Regions from separate parts of the Mesorhizobium sp. M1050 genome, predicted to be linked through region 1. Evidence: predicted binding sites of a transcription regulator. Region 1 holds the regulator's gene; the other holds the start of a gene.
The links. Region 1 encodes PhoB, which activates phosphate uptake and scavenging genes when phosphate is short. Its sites were predicted from a motif close to TGTCATNNANCTGTCAT; they were not measured.
Positions count from the first base shown of each region.

Region 2: the regulator PhoB is predicted to act here: its motif matches at 2,973-2,989, upstream of NKH57_RS09840 (LTA synthase family protein).

Region 1 is NZ_JAMYMV010000046.1:13,862-21,254, reverse strand. Features, by position in the region: gene NKH57_RS22695 (type I secretion system permease/ATPase) at 1-1,213, opposite strand, end outside; gene eglC (endo-1,3-1,4-beta-glycanase EglC) at 1,278-2,690, opposite strand; gene phoB (phosphate regulon transcriptional regulator PhoB) at 3,227-3,916, opposite strand; gene phoU (phosphate signaling complex protein PhoU) at 3,936-4,643, opposite strand; gene pstB (phosphate ABC transporter ATP-binding protein PstB) at 4,669-5,472, opposite strand; gene pstA (phosphate ABC transporter permease PstA) at 5,469-6,320, opposite strand; gene pstC (phosphate ABC transporter permease subunit PstC) at 6,324-7,307, opposite strand; gene pstS (phosphate ABC transporter substrate-binding protein PstS) at 7,372-7,393, opposite strand, start outside.
Region 2 is NZ_JAMYMV010000012.1:27,694-35,086, reverse strand. Features, by position in the region: gene NKH57_RS09855 (putative bifunctional diguanylate cyclase/phosphodiesterase) at 1-944, shown strand, start outside; gene fabG (3-oxoacyl-[acyl-carrier-protein] reductase) at 1,004-1,741, opposite strand; gene fabD (ACP S-malonyltransferase) at 1,798-2,751, opposite strand; gene NKH57_RS09840 (LTA synthase family protein) at 3,028-4,956, shown strand; gene NKH57_RS09835 (pilus assembly protein TadG-related protein) at 4,993-6,639, opposite strand; gene rpsF (30S ribosomal protein S6) at 7,083-7,393, shown strand, end outside.

The DNA of each region.
Region 1 (7,393 bases):
GCTCCACCTCCTGAGCGAGATATCCGATATGACGGCCAAGCTGCTTCTCGTCCCAGTTTCTGAGGTCGGCGCCGTTGATCCTGACGCAGCCGCTGGTCGCTTGGATCGCACCGACAAGCAATCTTGCCAGGGTGGACTTGCCGGCCCCGCTTGGACCTATTATCGCAACCGCTTCGCCGGCGCCGATCTGGAAGTTCAGTCGCTTGATGATGGGTTCGGTGCCGGGCGTGGCGTTCGGCGCGACAAGTATCAGGCCCTGCACGACAATTTCGCCCGACGGATCCGGCAAGGTCAGTTTTCGCGCATGTGCCGGATGGGCGCAAAGCGCCTTGTCCAACCGCTTCCACGATCGTCTGGCGTCAACGATCTGCCGCCATGAACCGATCAGTTGGTCGAGCGGCTGCAGCGCGCGGGACGACACCAGGGAAGACGCGAAGATCATCCCTGCCGTCATCTTCCCTTGCAGCACGAGCCATGCTCCAACGCCCAGTATCGCCAGCTGAAGGATCATGCGTACCGCTCGCGATGCTCCGCTGAAGATCGCGTTGGCCGTGGACGAACGGTCATGAAGAATTAGCGCCTCCGCCACGTGCCTGCCCCAGACGCGCGCCGCGTTTTGGACCATGCCCATGGCGAGCAGCGTCTCCGCGTTGCGGGCAAAGGCCTGCTCCGACAGGCTGGCGACAGCCGAACGTTCCGCGGACAAAGCGTCATTCCTGCCGACGGCGAGCTGATTTGCCAGGACCAGCGCAAGCAACAGCGCAACCCCTGCCAGCGTAAGCCAAAACAGAAAGGGATGGATGAGGTACAGCAGGGTGAGGAAGAAGGGAGCAAACGGCAGGTCAAACAAGACCGCCACACTGCGTGACCTGATGAAGGCGCATATCGAGGCAAGGTCGCGCAGTGGAGACATGGCTGCGCCGCCGGCGTACTTGGCTTCAAGCGAGACGGCGAATGTCCTCGCACCCAGTCTGTCGTCGACAGTGGCTGCAACGCGCTGCGTGTAGATGGAGCGGACCGCATCGAGGAGACCGAGAAAGGCGAGCGCGAGAACCGCGATAGCCGACAGGTAGAACAGCGTCTCGACGCTGTAGGAAGGCAGGACGCGGTCATAGACTTGCAAGAGATAGAGGGGGATCACCAACAGCAGGATGTTGATGAGGAACGAGAAAGCACCGACATCGGCGATGGCGCGCCTGAAAACTGCCTGCAAACTGGACTCTCCAATCATCCCCGCGCTCCCTGACGGCTAATGGCCTCAAACATGAAGCCGCCGCTTAGACCGAGTGGTCGCTTGCCATGTCCAAGGGTTGGTCCAGCGTATAGGCGTGGATATAGTCGATTTTCATCTCCGCTGGAGTAGCCAGATGGTCAGGAGGCTGGCCGGCAATGCCGCCCACCGCGAGATTGGCCAGTATGTACATGGGGTCGTGCATGTCGGACGGCGTCGCCGCTTGGGCGACCTTCACACCGTCATAGGTCCAGACAAGCTCATCCTTTGTCCAGAGCAGGCCATAGGTGTGGAAACCGTCAGTGTCCGCAACGTTCACGGTGGACGAAACCTTCGTGTGCTCTCCCGTCTCATTGGTGTGCGCTGTCATGAAAAGCGTGTTCGGATCCTGACCGCGCGTTTCGACGACGTCCAGCTCCGGCGGCCACGATCCGTCTTCCGGAAGCAGCCAGAAGGCCGGCCAGGCTCCGGCCGTTTCGGGCAGGTCCGCCCGCATTTCGAAATAGCCGTAGGTTTGCGCGAAGGTGTCGTGGGTCGTCAGTATCCCCGAGGTGTATTCGTAGTTGTTAATCAGAGGCTTGATGTCCTCCGGCGCCTGCGCGGCGGTGATGGTGAGGACGCCGTTTTCAACGCTGAACGGGTGGACGGAACTCGTCGGGCCGTAATTGGCGTCGATATACCATTGCAACTCGCCATTGCTGCTCAATGTGCTGCCGTTCGGCGCTCCCCACGAGAAATTGGAATTCCAGGTGCCGTCCTGCCCGTCCCGAAGGCTCAGCGTGTTGAATTCGTCGGAGAAGGACAGCGTCATTCCGGACTTGTCTATCGGCAGTTCGAACTGGGTCGGCTGCAACTTGTCGATAGTCGTATTCTTGAACACCAGGATCTCGTCAGATCCGACGTTCAGCGTCACGTTCGATTCCACCTGAACCATCTGCGAACGGACGGCATCGAACGAAGTGAAGTCATAGCCGTTAAGGCGCACCACATCGGTCGCACCGAAATCGAAGATAAGATCGCTTCCATTTCCTTTGGAGATGGCGAAAGTGTCGGCGCCGTCACCGCCGATCAGGACATCATTTCCCTTGCCGCCATCCAGCGTCTGATGACCCGACCCGCCCTTGATGATGTTGTCCAACGCATTTCCGAACGCATATCGATTGGCGCCGGTAACGACCAGGTTCTCGAAATTGTCGGGGAGCTTGTAGCTCATCCAGGTGTCGATCGTGTCGATCCCTGCCCCGGGATCTTCGACCGCCTTATTGTTGGTGGAATAGAGATGATAATAGTCGTCGCCGGCGCCACCGTACATCGTGACATTGACGCCGGTGTCTCCCCAGAAGGAGTCGTTGCCTGAGGTGCCATGCAGTTCGGCCCCGGCTCCGGTTGCCGAGAACCAATGACTGGACGCGCCGGTGTAGGGAAGAGGAATACCTTTGGCGTTTAAGACCGTGCTCATCAGAAATCCTTCCTCTTAGTGTCCGACCTGGTCAAATCATTCGGCGCAGGGTCCGGCGACCGCTTTCAAAGCAACGTTGCAAAGAACGAGATCGTTCCCGCGGAATCGTCATCAGATCCAAGATCGTATTGACTATTCGGAGCACATACAATCAATAAAGAAGAGGGAAACTCGCTCTTAGTCGGATAAAATTTTTAATAAAATTGCGCATTTATGCGAAACCACATCCTCTAGCGGGCACATAGCCATATTAGTTCAAATTGTTTCTTGATGCGCGTGACTTTGATCGGAGTTCTGCGGGCAAGATAGCAATGTGACCAACTAAAGCGTGTCACGGGCCGTGCTTCCTGCGGCCAGCCTGGCAGAAAAGCGAATTGGGAGATCGGAGGGCAATCGCCAGCCAGTCAAGGTACGCGCCGAGCCCGCGACCGCGAAGGGCAGTTAAAACTTCGATCCCGCCTGCTTGAATGTCTGGATCGCGTGGCCATTGGCGACCACCTGCTGATCAAGTTTGAACCTTGGTTCCGATCTATCGGCTAGTCTTCCCTGATCGAGTAGCCTGCGCCCCGAATGGTGCGGATGACGTCGGGCATGCGGCCGTTGTTGACGGCTTTGCGCAGCCGCCCGACATGCACGTCCACCGTGCGTTCGTCGATGTAGATCGTTTCGCCCCAGACGTTGTCGAGCAGCTGGCTGCGCGAGAACACGCGGCCGGGATGGCGCATCATGAATTCGAGCAGGCGGAATTCGGTCGGCCCGAGCCGGATCTCGCTCTTCTTGCGATAGACCCGGTGCGATTCTCGATCGAGCACGATGTCGCCGACCTTCAGCACGCTGGACAGCAGTTCCGGCTTGGCACGGCGCAGCAGCGCCTTGACCCTGGCCATGAACTCCGGTGTCGAAAACGGCTTGACCAGATAATCGTCGGCGCCGGTCGAGAGGCCCCGCACGCGATCGCTCTCCTCGCCGCGCGCGGTCAGCATGATGATCGGCAGCCGCTCGGTCTCGGGACGCATTCGCAGGCGCCGGCAGAGTTCGATGCCGGAGACCGCCGGCACCATCCAGTCGAGCACCAGAAGGTCGGGCACGTTCTCCTGCAGCCGGATCTCGGCCTCGTCGCCGCGCGTCACGACCTCGACCTGATAGCCCTCGGACTCCAGATTGTAACGGAGCAGCACGCCTAGCGGCTCCTCGTCCTCCACCACCATGATGCGTGGCGCGATCATCGGCTGGTTACCCCTGTCGTCATGCCGCGGGCGCGGACATTGTCGTCTCGTCCTGTTTCGGACGATTGGCCGGCAGCTGCGTGCCGGTCAAAACATAATAGGCATTTTCCGCGATGTTGGTGACATGGTCGCCGATGCGCTCGAGGTTCTTGGCGCAGAACAAAAGATGCGTGCACGCGGTGATGTTGCGCGGGTCTTCCATCATATAGGTGAGAAGCTCGCGGAACACGGAGGTGTATTTGACGTCGATGCGTTCGTCGTCGGCACGCAGTTTCGCCAGCGCGGCGGCGTCACGCGCCGCATATTCCTCGATGACGCCCTGCACCTGGATCAGCACCAGTTGTGCCATTCCATCGATCGAGTGCGAAAGGTCGCGCGGCGTGACGCTGAGGCCGACAGTGCCGACACGCTTGGCGATGTTCTTGGCAAGGTCGCCGATGCGTTCGAGATCGCCGGCCATGCGGATAGAACCGACGACATGGCGCAGATCATCGGCCATCGGCTGCCGCTTGGCGATCAGCGTGATTGCGCGGTCGTCGAGCTCGCGCTGGCGCGCGTCCATGATCGCATCATCGGAGACGACGCGCTGTGCCAAGGCGTTGTCGGAATTCAAGAGCGCCTTGGTCGCACCGCCGACCATCGAGCTGGCGAGATCGCCCATGTCGCTGATGAGCTTGCTGATCTGACCGAGATCCTCGTCGAAAGAAGCGACTGTGTGTTCGCTCATGATCCTGTTCCTCGTATGCCTGAGCTCAGCCGAAGCGGCCGGTGATGTAGTCCTGCGTGCGCTTCTCGCGGGGCGACGTGAAGATCTTCTCGGTGCGGTCGAACTCGACCAGCTCGCCCAGATACATGAAGGCCGTCTGCTTCGATACGCGCGCCGCCTGCTGCATGTTGTGGGTGACGATGACGATCGTGTAGTCGGCTTGCAACTCGTCGATCAGTTCCTCGATCTTGGCGGTCGACAGCGGGTCGAGCGCCGAGGCGGGCTCGTCGAGCAGGATGACTTCCGGCTTCACCGCCACGGTGCGGGCGATGCAGAGCCGCTGCTGCTGGCCGCCGGAGAGGCTGAGGCCGCTGGCGTCGAGCTTGTCCTTGACCTCGGTCCAGAGTGCCGCGCGCTTCAGCGCCTGCTCGACGCGGCCGTCCATCTCCGACTTGCTCAGCTTCTCGTAGAGCCTGATGCCGAACGCGATGTTTTCATAGATCGACATCGGAAATGGCGTCGGCTTCTGGAACACCATGCCGATCTTGGTGCGCAGCAGGTTGAGGTCCTGCGAGCGGTCGAGAACGTTCTGGCCGTCGAGCAGCACCTGACCTTCGGCCGTCTGCTTGGGATAGAGCTCGTAGATGCGGTTGAAGACGCGCAGCAGCGTCGACTTCCCGCAGCCCGAAGGCCCGATGAAGGCGGTGACGCTGCGCTCCGGCAAGGACAGCGTAATGTCCTTCAGCGCCTTCGACTGGCCGTAGTAGAAGTTGAGGTTCTTGACCTCGATCTTGGCCTTGGCGGTGGCCTCGGCGGCGATCGTCATGTCTGGAGACAACATCTGGCTCATTTGTCCTCTCTGCGTCCGGTCAGGCTGCGCGCAACGATGCTGAGCGCAAGAACCGTCAATGTGATGATGAGTGCGCCGGTCCAGGCCAGTTGCTGCCATTCCTCGTAGGGGCTGAGAGCGAACTGGAAGATGGTGACAGGCAGGCTGGCCATCGGCGCGTTGAGATTGCTCGACCAGAACTGGTTGTTGAGCGCCGTGAAGAGCAGTGGTGCCGTCTCGCCGGAGATACGGGCGATCGACAGCAATATGCCGGTGACAATGCCCGATAGCGCGGCGCGGTAGGCGACCGACTTGATGACCACCCAGCGCGGTGCGCCGATCGCGGTGCCGGCTTCGCGCAAGGCGTTCGGCACCAAATTGAGCATGTCTTCGGTGGTGCGTACCACCACCGGAATGACGAGGATGGCGAGCGCGACAGCACCGGCGATTGCCGAGAAATGCCCCATCGGCCGCACCATAAGTTCGTAGACGAACAGGCCGATGATGATCGACGGCGCCGACAGCAGGATGTCGTTGATGAAGCGCACCACGGTGGTCAGCCTGGAAAAGCGACCGTATTCGGCCATGTAAGTGCCGGCCAGCACTCCGATCGGCGTACCGACGATGACGGCGATGATCGTCATGACCACGCTGCCATAGATGGCGTTGAGCAGGCCGCCGGCGTCGCCGGGAGGCGGCGTCATCTGCGTGAAGACGTCAAGGGACAGGCCGGCCGCGCCCTTGTAGACCAGCGCGCCGAGGATGAGCGCCAGCCAGGCAAGTCCGATGCCCGCCGCGGTGACACACAGCGTCATCATCACGGCATTCTTCCTCTTGCGGCTCTGGTGAAGCGATGTGGCTGTCGACATCGGTCAGGCTCCGGTGCGGGCGTCGATGCGCATCAGCATGTAGCGGGCGATGGCAAGGATCAGGAAGGTGATGACGAACAGGATCAGGCCGAGCGCCACCAGCGAAGAGGTGTAGAGGTCGCCGACGGCTTCGGTGAACTCATTGGCGATGGTCGCGGAGATCGTCGTTGCCGGCGCGAACAGCGAGGTTGAGATGCGGTGCGCGTTTCCGATGACGAAGGTGACCGCCATGGTTTCGCCCAGCGCGCGGCCAAGGCCGAGCATGACGCCGCCCATGATGCCGATCCTCGTGTAGGGAATGACGACGCGGCGGGTCACTTCCCAGGTCGTGCAGCCGATGCCGTAGGCCGATTCCTTTAGCACCGGCGGTACCGTGTCGAAGACGTCCTTGGTGATCGAGGTGATGAAGGGCAGCACCATGATGGCGAGGATCAGCGACGAGGTCAGCAGGCCGATGCCATAGGGCGGACCGGCAAACAGGCTGCCGAGGCCGGGAATGCCGTGGAACACGCCGATGATGAAGGGCTGCACGGTCGTCTGCAGGAACGGCGCCAGCACGAACAGGCCCCAGATGCCGTAAATGATCGAGGGGATGCCGGCCAGCAGTTCCACCGCCATGCCGATCGGCCGCCGCAGCGGGCGCGGGCAAAGCTCGGTGAGAAAGATGGCGATGCCGATGCCGAGCGGCACGGCGATCAGGATGGCGATGGCCGACGTGATGATGGTGCCGTAGATCGGTGCCAGCGCGCCGAATTTCTCCGTCACCGGATTCCAGCTTTCGCTGGTCAGGAAAGAGAAGCCGAAGGTCGACAGGGCTTGCCAGGATCCGGCAAACAGCGAGATCGCGACGCCGCCAAGCAGGACCAGCACCAATATGGCGGCGGCCCGGGTCATCCCGTGGAAGATTGCGTCGGTCAGCGCGAATCGTCTGACGATCGCGTCGCGCGAACCTCGAATGGCTGGCAAGGCTTCCTGGACAGCGCTCATGTGAAGCTCGGCTCTTTGAGTTGAGGGAAAGGAGCGCCGCGCCGCGGCGCTCCTTCGAAGGATGTTACTCGCCTGCGAAGACCGGC
Region 2 (7,393 bases), on a different contig from region 1:
TTCCGGAGCATGGTGCGGACATTTCAACCTTGATGCGCAATGCGGATAGCGCTCTCTACGCCGCAAAAGCCCAGGGGCGAGCTGATCTGGTGACATTTTCTCCTGCAATCCTCAGCCAAATCGATGTGCAACTTGGTGAAGAGGCCGCAATCAAGCGAGCGCTTAATTGCGACGAATTTTTCCTGGTCTGGCAACCGCAATTCGAGTTGGCAACCGGCCGCATGACCGGTGCCGAGGCCCTGGTCCGCTGGCGCGACCCGATCTCAGGGGCGATTCGACCGCCGATATCGTTTATTCCAACAGCCGAACGAAGTGACCTGATATTGGAACTCGACAAATTGGTCTTGAGCAAGGCTTGCCGGCAGGCAGCACAGTGGCTGCCCATTTGCCCGGAGGACTTTGTCTGCTCGGCAAATGTTTCAGGCAAGAGTCTTCAGAACGACGTCTACTTCACCCACCTGGTTGAAGTGTTGCGACAAACGGGACTGCCGGCGTCACGTCTGCAGCTGGAAATTACTGAAGGGGTGTTTGTCCAGAACAGCCGAAGCGCTTTGCATATCCTGACTGAAATTCGAAACATCGGAGTTAGTTTGGCACTCGACGATTTTGGCTCCGGCTATGCGAGTTTCGGCTATCTCGCCGATTTCAACCTGGATCAGTTGAAGATCGACCGGTCGTTCTTGAGCGATTTGGCGTCGTCCCCGAAGAAGCAGAATGTCGTGCGAGGGATCATAGCGCTGGCCAATTCGCTCAGCCTGACAGTCGTGGCCGAGGGGGTGGAAAACGAAGCGCAGCTAGATTTTCTGATCGCTGAACAATGCCACCGCGCTCAAGGGTTCTTCATGTCCAAGCCCATCGAAGAAACGGTGCTGACAAATCATATGATTGCGCGGCGCGGCAGGACGAGAAGCGCAGGAAAATTCAAGCTGAGCCTCTCCGCCTGATCATCGTTCGAAGCCTCATCCCGAACAAACAGGATGCGCGGGGGCGCGTCACAGTCCGGTCAGATCATCGCCATGCCGCCGTTTACATGGATGGTCTGGCCCGTGACATAGGCGGCTTCGTTGGAGGCGAGATAGGCGACGGCGGACGCGACTTCAACGCTGGTGCCCATGCGGCGCGTCGGGATCGCCGCCATGATCGCCTCTTTCTGCTTGTCGTTGAGCTTGCCGGTCATCGCCGATTCGATGAAGCCCGGGGCGACGCAGTTGACGGTGATGTTGCGAGTGGCGATCTCCTGCGCCAGTGATTTGGAAAAGCCGATCATGCCGGCCTTGGAGGCGCAGTAGTTGGTCTGGCCGGGATTGCCGGTGACGCCGACGACCGAGGTGATGTTGATGATGCGCCCGTGGCGGCGGCGCATCATCGGATGGGTGAGCTCGCGGGTCAGCCTGAACACTGCGGTCAGATTGACCTCGAGCACGGTGTCCCAGTCGGCATCCGACATGCGCACGAACAGCCCGTCCTTGGTGATGCCAGCGTTGTTGACGAGGATGTCGACACCTTCGAGATCGGCCTCGGCCTTCTGGCCGAGCGCCTTGACCTCGTCACGGTTCGACAAATTGGCTGGGAACAGCTTGACCCGGTCGCCAAGCTCGGTAGCCAGCGCTTCCAGTTTCTCGACGCGGGTGCCATGCAGGCCGACGATAGCGCCTTGCGCATGCAGCACCCTGGCGATGGCCTCGCCGATGCCCCCGGATGCACCGGTTACGAGCGCCTTGCGGCCGGTCAATTCGAACATTTTTGTCTCCTGATTGAGAAGAACACTCTTTTATAGGGATGGGATCGAATGACGCTTTATGCAAGCGCCGCCAGCGCCGCCTCGACCTCGGCCGCTGAGCCGACCGACGCGGTCGCGATGTCGCGGTTGATGCGCCGCGCCAATCCTGAAAGCACCTTTCCGGCGCCGATCTCATAAAGCGTGGTGACACCGTTTGCACCAAGCCATTCCACAGTCTCGCGCCAGCGCACACGGGCGACCACCTGCTCGACCAGACGCCGCGCGATCTCGTCGGGGTCATCGGTCGGGGTGACGGTGACGTTGGAGACGATGGGCACGACCGGCGCGGCCTTCGTCACGCTGGCCAGTGCCTCGCGCATGATCTCGGCCGCGGGCGTCATCAGTGCGGAGTGGAAGGGCGCAGACACCTGCAGCATCAGCGCGCGCTTGGCTCCCTTTTCAGTGCACAGTTTTGCCGCCAGTTCCACCGCGGCTCTTGCACCGGAAATGACCAACTGGCCACCGCCATTGTCGTTCGCCACCTGGCAGACAGAGCCCTTCCCGGACGCTTGGGCGGCCTCGGCGCAGGCAGCTTCGACATCGGCCTGCTCCAGTCCGATGATCGCCGCCATAGCGCCCTCGCCGGCCGGCACCGCCGCCTGCATGGCGTTGCCACGGATGCGCAAGAGCCGGGCGGCATCGGCAACCGAAACGAAGCCCGCCGCCGCGAGCGCCGAATATTCGCCCAGCGAATGGCCGGCGACATAGGCGACTTTGCCTTTCAGCGACAAACCACGCGATTCCAGCGCCCGGATCGCGGCCAGCGACACCGCCATCAGCGCCGGTTGCGCATTGGCGGTCAGCGTCAACGTCTCTTCCGGTCCTTCCCAGATCAGCTTCGTCAGGTTTTCGCCGAGCGCGTCATCGACCTCCTGGAAAATCCTGCGCGCCTCCGGAAAGGCGTCGGCGAGATCCTTGCCCATGCCGACAGCCTGGCTGCCTTGTCCAGGAAAGGTGAATGCAACGGCCATGCGAGGGCTCCCAAGGGTTGGTTTTGCTTGCCTGGTAGACGAGTTTTGCTTGCCTGTGACGCAAGGCAGGCTGCCAAGTCAAGCCACTTCAATCCTTCCTGACGGCAGTGTCACCCGCCGAGTGCCTGTTCCGAAAAGCTTTTTGCCGATCACACCTGATGAAAACCGCTCACGATTCGTTTGCTGGCTCTTCTTATTTTGCTTACAGGCGCTAGCATTGCGTGACAAATCCATGACAATCGAGTGACGTGTTGTCGCTGGGTGGGGAAATCAAAAGTGGCAAAGAGTTCAAAACGCGCCGGTAAGGCCGCGCCACAGTTCCTGGAAGACGACCCCTCCACCGGCTACCTGCCGGGCAGGAGATGGCCGGTCGTGCGCTATGGTCTGGTCAGCCTGGCCATCGCTGCCATCCTGGTGTTTGCCATCGAACTGATCGTGCGCGGCGACTTTGCCGGCACGGTCTCCTTCTTCCTGCAGCCGCTCAAGCCGGGCTGGACCACCATTGTCGTGTTTGCGCTGATCCTGGTTGGCCTCGATGCGGTGCTTGGGCGCAGCCACCAGAGCCTGATGATTGTCGCGCCGCTGACGCTTTCCCTTGCTTTCGTCGGTCACCAGAAATCTCACTATCTCGGCGATCCGCTCTATCCGACCGATTTCCTCTATGCCCGCCAGATCTTCGCGCTGTTGCCGCTCCTGGTGCGCGATCGGCCGATGACCGCGCTCGCCATGGTCGTCGGCATCGTCGCCGGCCTATCGCTGCTCGTCTACGGCTGGCGGCTGTGGCGCCGCAAGGTACCGGCGCTCAGCCGCAAGGGGCGCCTCGCCCGGCTGACGCTGGCAGTGCCGCTGCTCGCCTTCTTCGTTTCGATCATGGATTACGCCACCTTCTCCTGGACCAGGGATCGGCTGCAGATCATACCGATCATGTGGGACCAGAAGGAGAACTATGCCTCCAACGGTTTTGCGCTGGCCTTTGCCCTCAACGTGCCGATGGCGCATGTCTCGGCGCCACCGGGCTATTCCGACAAGGCAATTGCCGCGATCGGCAGGCCCGACGTAAGCGCCTCGGTACCGGCAGAGAAGCCCGACATCATCATCGTCATGAGCGAATCCTTCTGGGATCCGACCAAGCTGCCCGGAGTCAGCATCAAGCCAGATCCGATCCCCAATGTACGGGCGCTGCGCTCGGGCTCTATGTTCTCGCCGGAATTCGGCGGCATGACCGCCAACATCGAGTTCGAGGCGTTGACCGGCTTCTCGAATGCGTTCCTGCCGGCCGGCAGCATCCCCTATCAGCAATATGTGCGCACGCCGACGCCTTCGCTGGCAACCTTCCTCAAGAGCCAGGGTTACCGGGCGCGCGCCATCCACCCCGGCACGAACTGGTTCTGGAACCGTGGCGCGGTCTATGCTGATTTCGGCTTCAACGACTTCAAATCGGAAGAGACGCTGCCGCCAATGCAAAAGCGCGGGCCGCTGGCATCGGACGCGGCGATGACCGACGAGATCATCAGCGAGGCGGACGCCAGCGACGAGCCGGTGTTCTTCTTTGCCGTCAGCCTGCAAAACCACGGCCCCTATGAGCCGAACCGCTACTACAATCCGACGCATACGGTGCAGGCGCCGATCAGCCAATGGGCGCGCGAATCGCTGCTTAGCTACGCCGAGGGCTCAGCCGACGCCGATCGTGGTCTTGAACGCCTCGTCGAATGGGCGAAGAAGCGCTCCCGCCCGACCGTGATCGCCTTCTTCGGCGACCATCTGCCGCCGCTGGGGCCGGTCTACGTCGAAACCGGGTTCCTCAAGGACAATGTCGCGCCGCGCAAGGAAGCGTCGCCCGAGGCCGCCCTCGAACATCACGAGACGCCGCTGGTCATCTGGTCGAATCGCACCGGGCCGGCTCAAGACATAGGTGCCGTCAGCCCGGCCTTCCTGCCCTATCATATCCTAAAGACGGCCGGCATCACGCATCCGTACTACACCGGCTTCCTGGGTCAGATGAGCGAACGGTATCGCGTCGTCGACCGCAACCTGTTGCTGACGCCGGCTGGCGAGGCCACGCCCGATTGGGCGCGGCAGAAAGAGATCGACCCGGCGATCCGCGATTTCCGCCTTTTGCAGTACGATATGATGTTCGGCAAACGCAATGCGGCGCCCGACTTCTTCCCCGAAACGGTCGACAAGGTTGTCGCCCATACGAGTTGAACAGATTTGTCCTTCCGGACCGATTCGGCCGGGAGCTCAGTTCGTCAATTGCAGCTTCGTGAACTTGTTGGCGATCTGCAGGAACACATTCGGCAGCTTGGTCGGATCGTTCACGGCATAATAGTCGCTCGGGTCCGAAGCGCAGGCGCTGTAAAGCGTGCGGTTGGCGGCGGTGTCGGATTGCAGCACCATTGTGTAGATCTGCACGCCCTCGCTCTTCAATTGCGTACAAACGCTTTTGGTCCAGCCGTCGACATTGCGCGCAGCGGTCGTCTGGTTGTCCGATCCGAAACGACCACCCGCCAGATAGCCATAGGGTGTGTAGTCTGATTTTGTCGGCTGTTCGCTGGCGCCATAGACAACGTTCTCGCCATCGGTGAGCAATAGTACGATCTTGCTGATGCCAGGCGTCTTCCATGGCGCGCCACCGGTATAGGGCGCGCCAGGCGACAGCACCCGCATGCCCCATGACAAGCCTTCAGAAACATTGGTACCCGAGCCGTTCCACTCGTTCATCTCGCTTGCCGCCTTACGCAGCTTGTCAAAATCGTTGGTGAGGGGGACGAGCGGTGTGGGGCAAGAGCGGTTGGGACCAACGGTGATGCGCGAGCCAGTCTCGGTGATGAGTTCCTTGGCGGGGGCAACATATTTGGCGATCTTTTCCTTGTCGGACTTGCCGGGCGTCGACACATCGCTGACGAGATCACTGAGATCGATGCCGAGAAGGTTGGTCTTCTTCTTGGCGAGCTTGACCTTGTCGCTGACGTCGTCGAGATAGGAATTGTTGTAGTATCTAGCCGAATTGCCGTAGGAGCTAGACGGCATCTGGGCGTCTTCCGGATCGTCCGGCGCAAAATACGGAACGAACAGCGTGTCGGGCTTGTTCGGATCGGGCGGCGTGTCGGAAATGTTGAAGGGGCCCGGTCGCGCCTCGACGCAACCTTTCCATCCGGTACCGTTCCATCCGGGCTCCGTCCATCCAGTCTCCTTGAGCTGTTTGAAGAGCGCCATGTGATTGGGACGCTTCCCGTCGATGGTCGGAAAGTTAGCGCCGTTGGTGGACGACTTGCCGTCCATATCGATCCAGGACGGGTCGAATTCGTCACCGTCGACGTTGACGGCTGTAACAAATGGAGCCAGCGACGCGCGGACCTGGCGCGTCGGCGATTTTGTCGATTCGAGCGTATCGAGCAACGATTTGGTCGCCGTCCTCAGCGCCGTCATGCGCGCGCCGGCCATCGAGCCAGTGTTGTCCAGCACCAGCACGACTTCCAGCTGGTTGTTTGATTCGACGGCGGCAGCATCGACCGCGATGTGCTTGCTGTTGCCGAACAGGAAGGCAAAGTTCAGATTGACGTCCGCCGTGGCAACCGCCTTTGTCTTGATGAAATTGATGCCCTTGTCGACGCTCAACGTCGCCTGCGCATTTCCGAGTTCGCCGTGCCCGACGATATTGGCCTGGAAATAACGGTTGAAGGCGTCATTGCGGGTGACGTCGAGATCGCCAAGATGCGAAGAGGCAAGGTTTGCCCCATCGAGGGCATTCTGAAGATCGCTCTTGGCCCGCATGAGGGTGGAGACATCGGTTGCGAAACCGACGGCTGTCAGGATGACCGGCAGGCCCAGACCCATTACAAGCGAAAAATTGGCGCTCTTCGAGCGCCAGAACTTTTTGAGAAGCATTCTTACCCCCGAAATGCCTGCTGCTTTTTGTCGCGGCTTATCCGGTTCTTGCGCCTTCGATAATGAATCGACCGTTTACGGCGAGATTTCCACTCCCATCACGTGACTTTGTGGTTAAGGCGAAGTTGCGCAAACCACAAACTCCGGCCACGGTTGCTGCTTGATTTTGGCCTCGCGCGACTCGTAAAACGTCGTCTGCCCTTGCTTTGCAGCCGGATTGCTATATAGACGCCCGCAATCTGCCGGTCCTTGCTGGGGGCTGAACGGAGGGCCGGAGGTTTTCGAAAACCTCCGTGTGATGCCAGAAGTGCCTCCGCCTCCCGTGTCTCCGCTCTCGACCGTCTCGTCATGCTCCTTTCTTCCCCGATTTTGCGGGTCAGAGAAGTTGCAGAGGCTTTTGCCGCCGGGAACCGGGAGAGAAACGAAGAAAGGCATAAGACATAATGGCTCTTTACGAACATGTGTTTCTTGCCCGGCAGGACCTCTCGCAGCAGCAGGTCGATGCGCTTGTCGAACAGTACAAGGGTGTCATCTCCGCGAATGGCGGGTCCGTCGGCCGGGTCGAGAACTGGGGACTGAAGTCCCTCACCTACCGGGTCAACAAGAACCGGAAGGCTTACTACACGCTGATGGACCTGAATTGCCCGCCGGCCGCGCTCAACGAGATGGAGCGCCAGATGGGTCTGTCCGAAGACGTGCTGCGTTTCCTGACCATCAAGGTCGAGGCGAATGAGGAAGGCCCGTCGGCCATGAT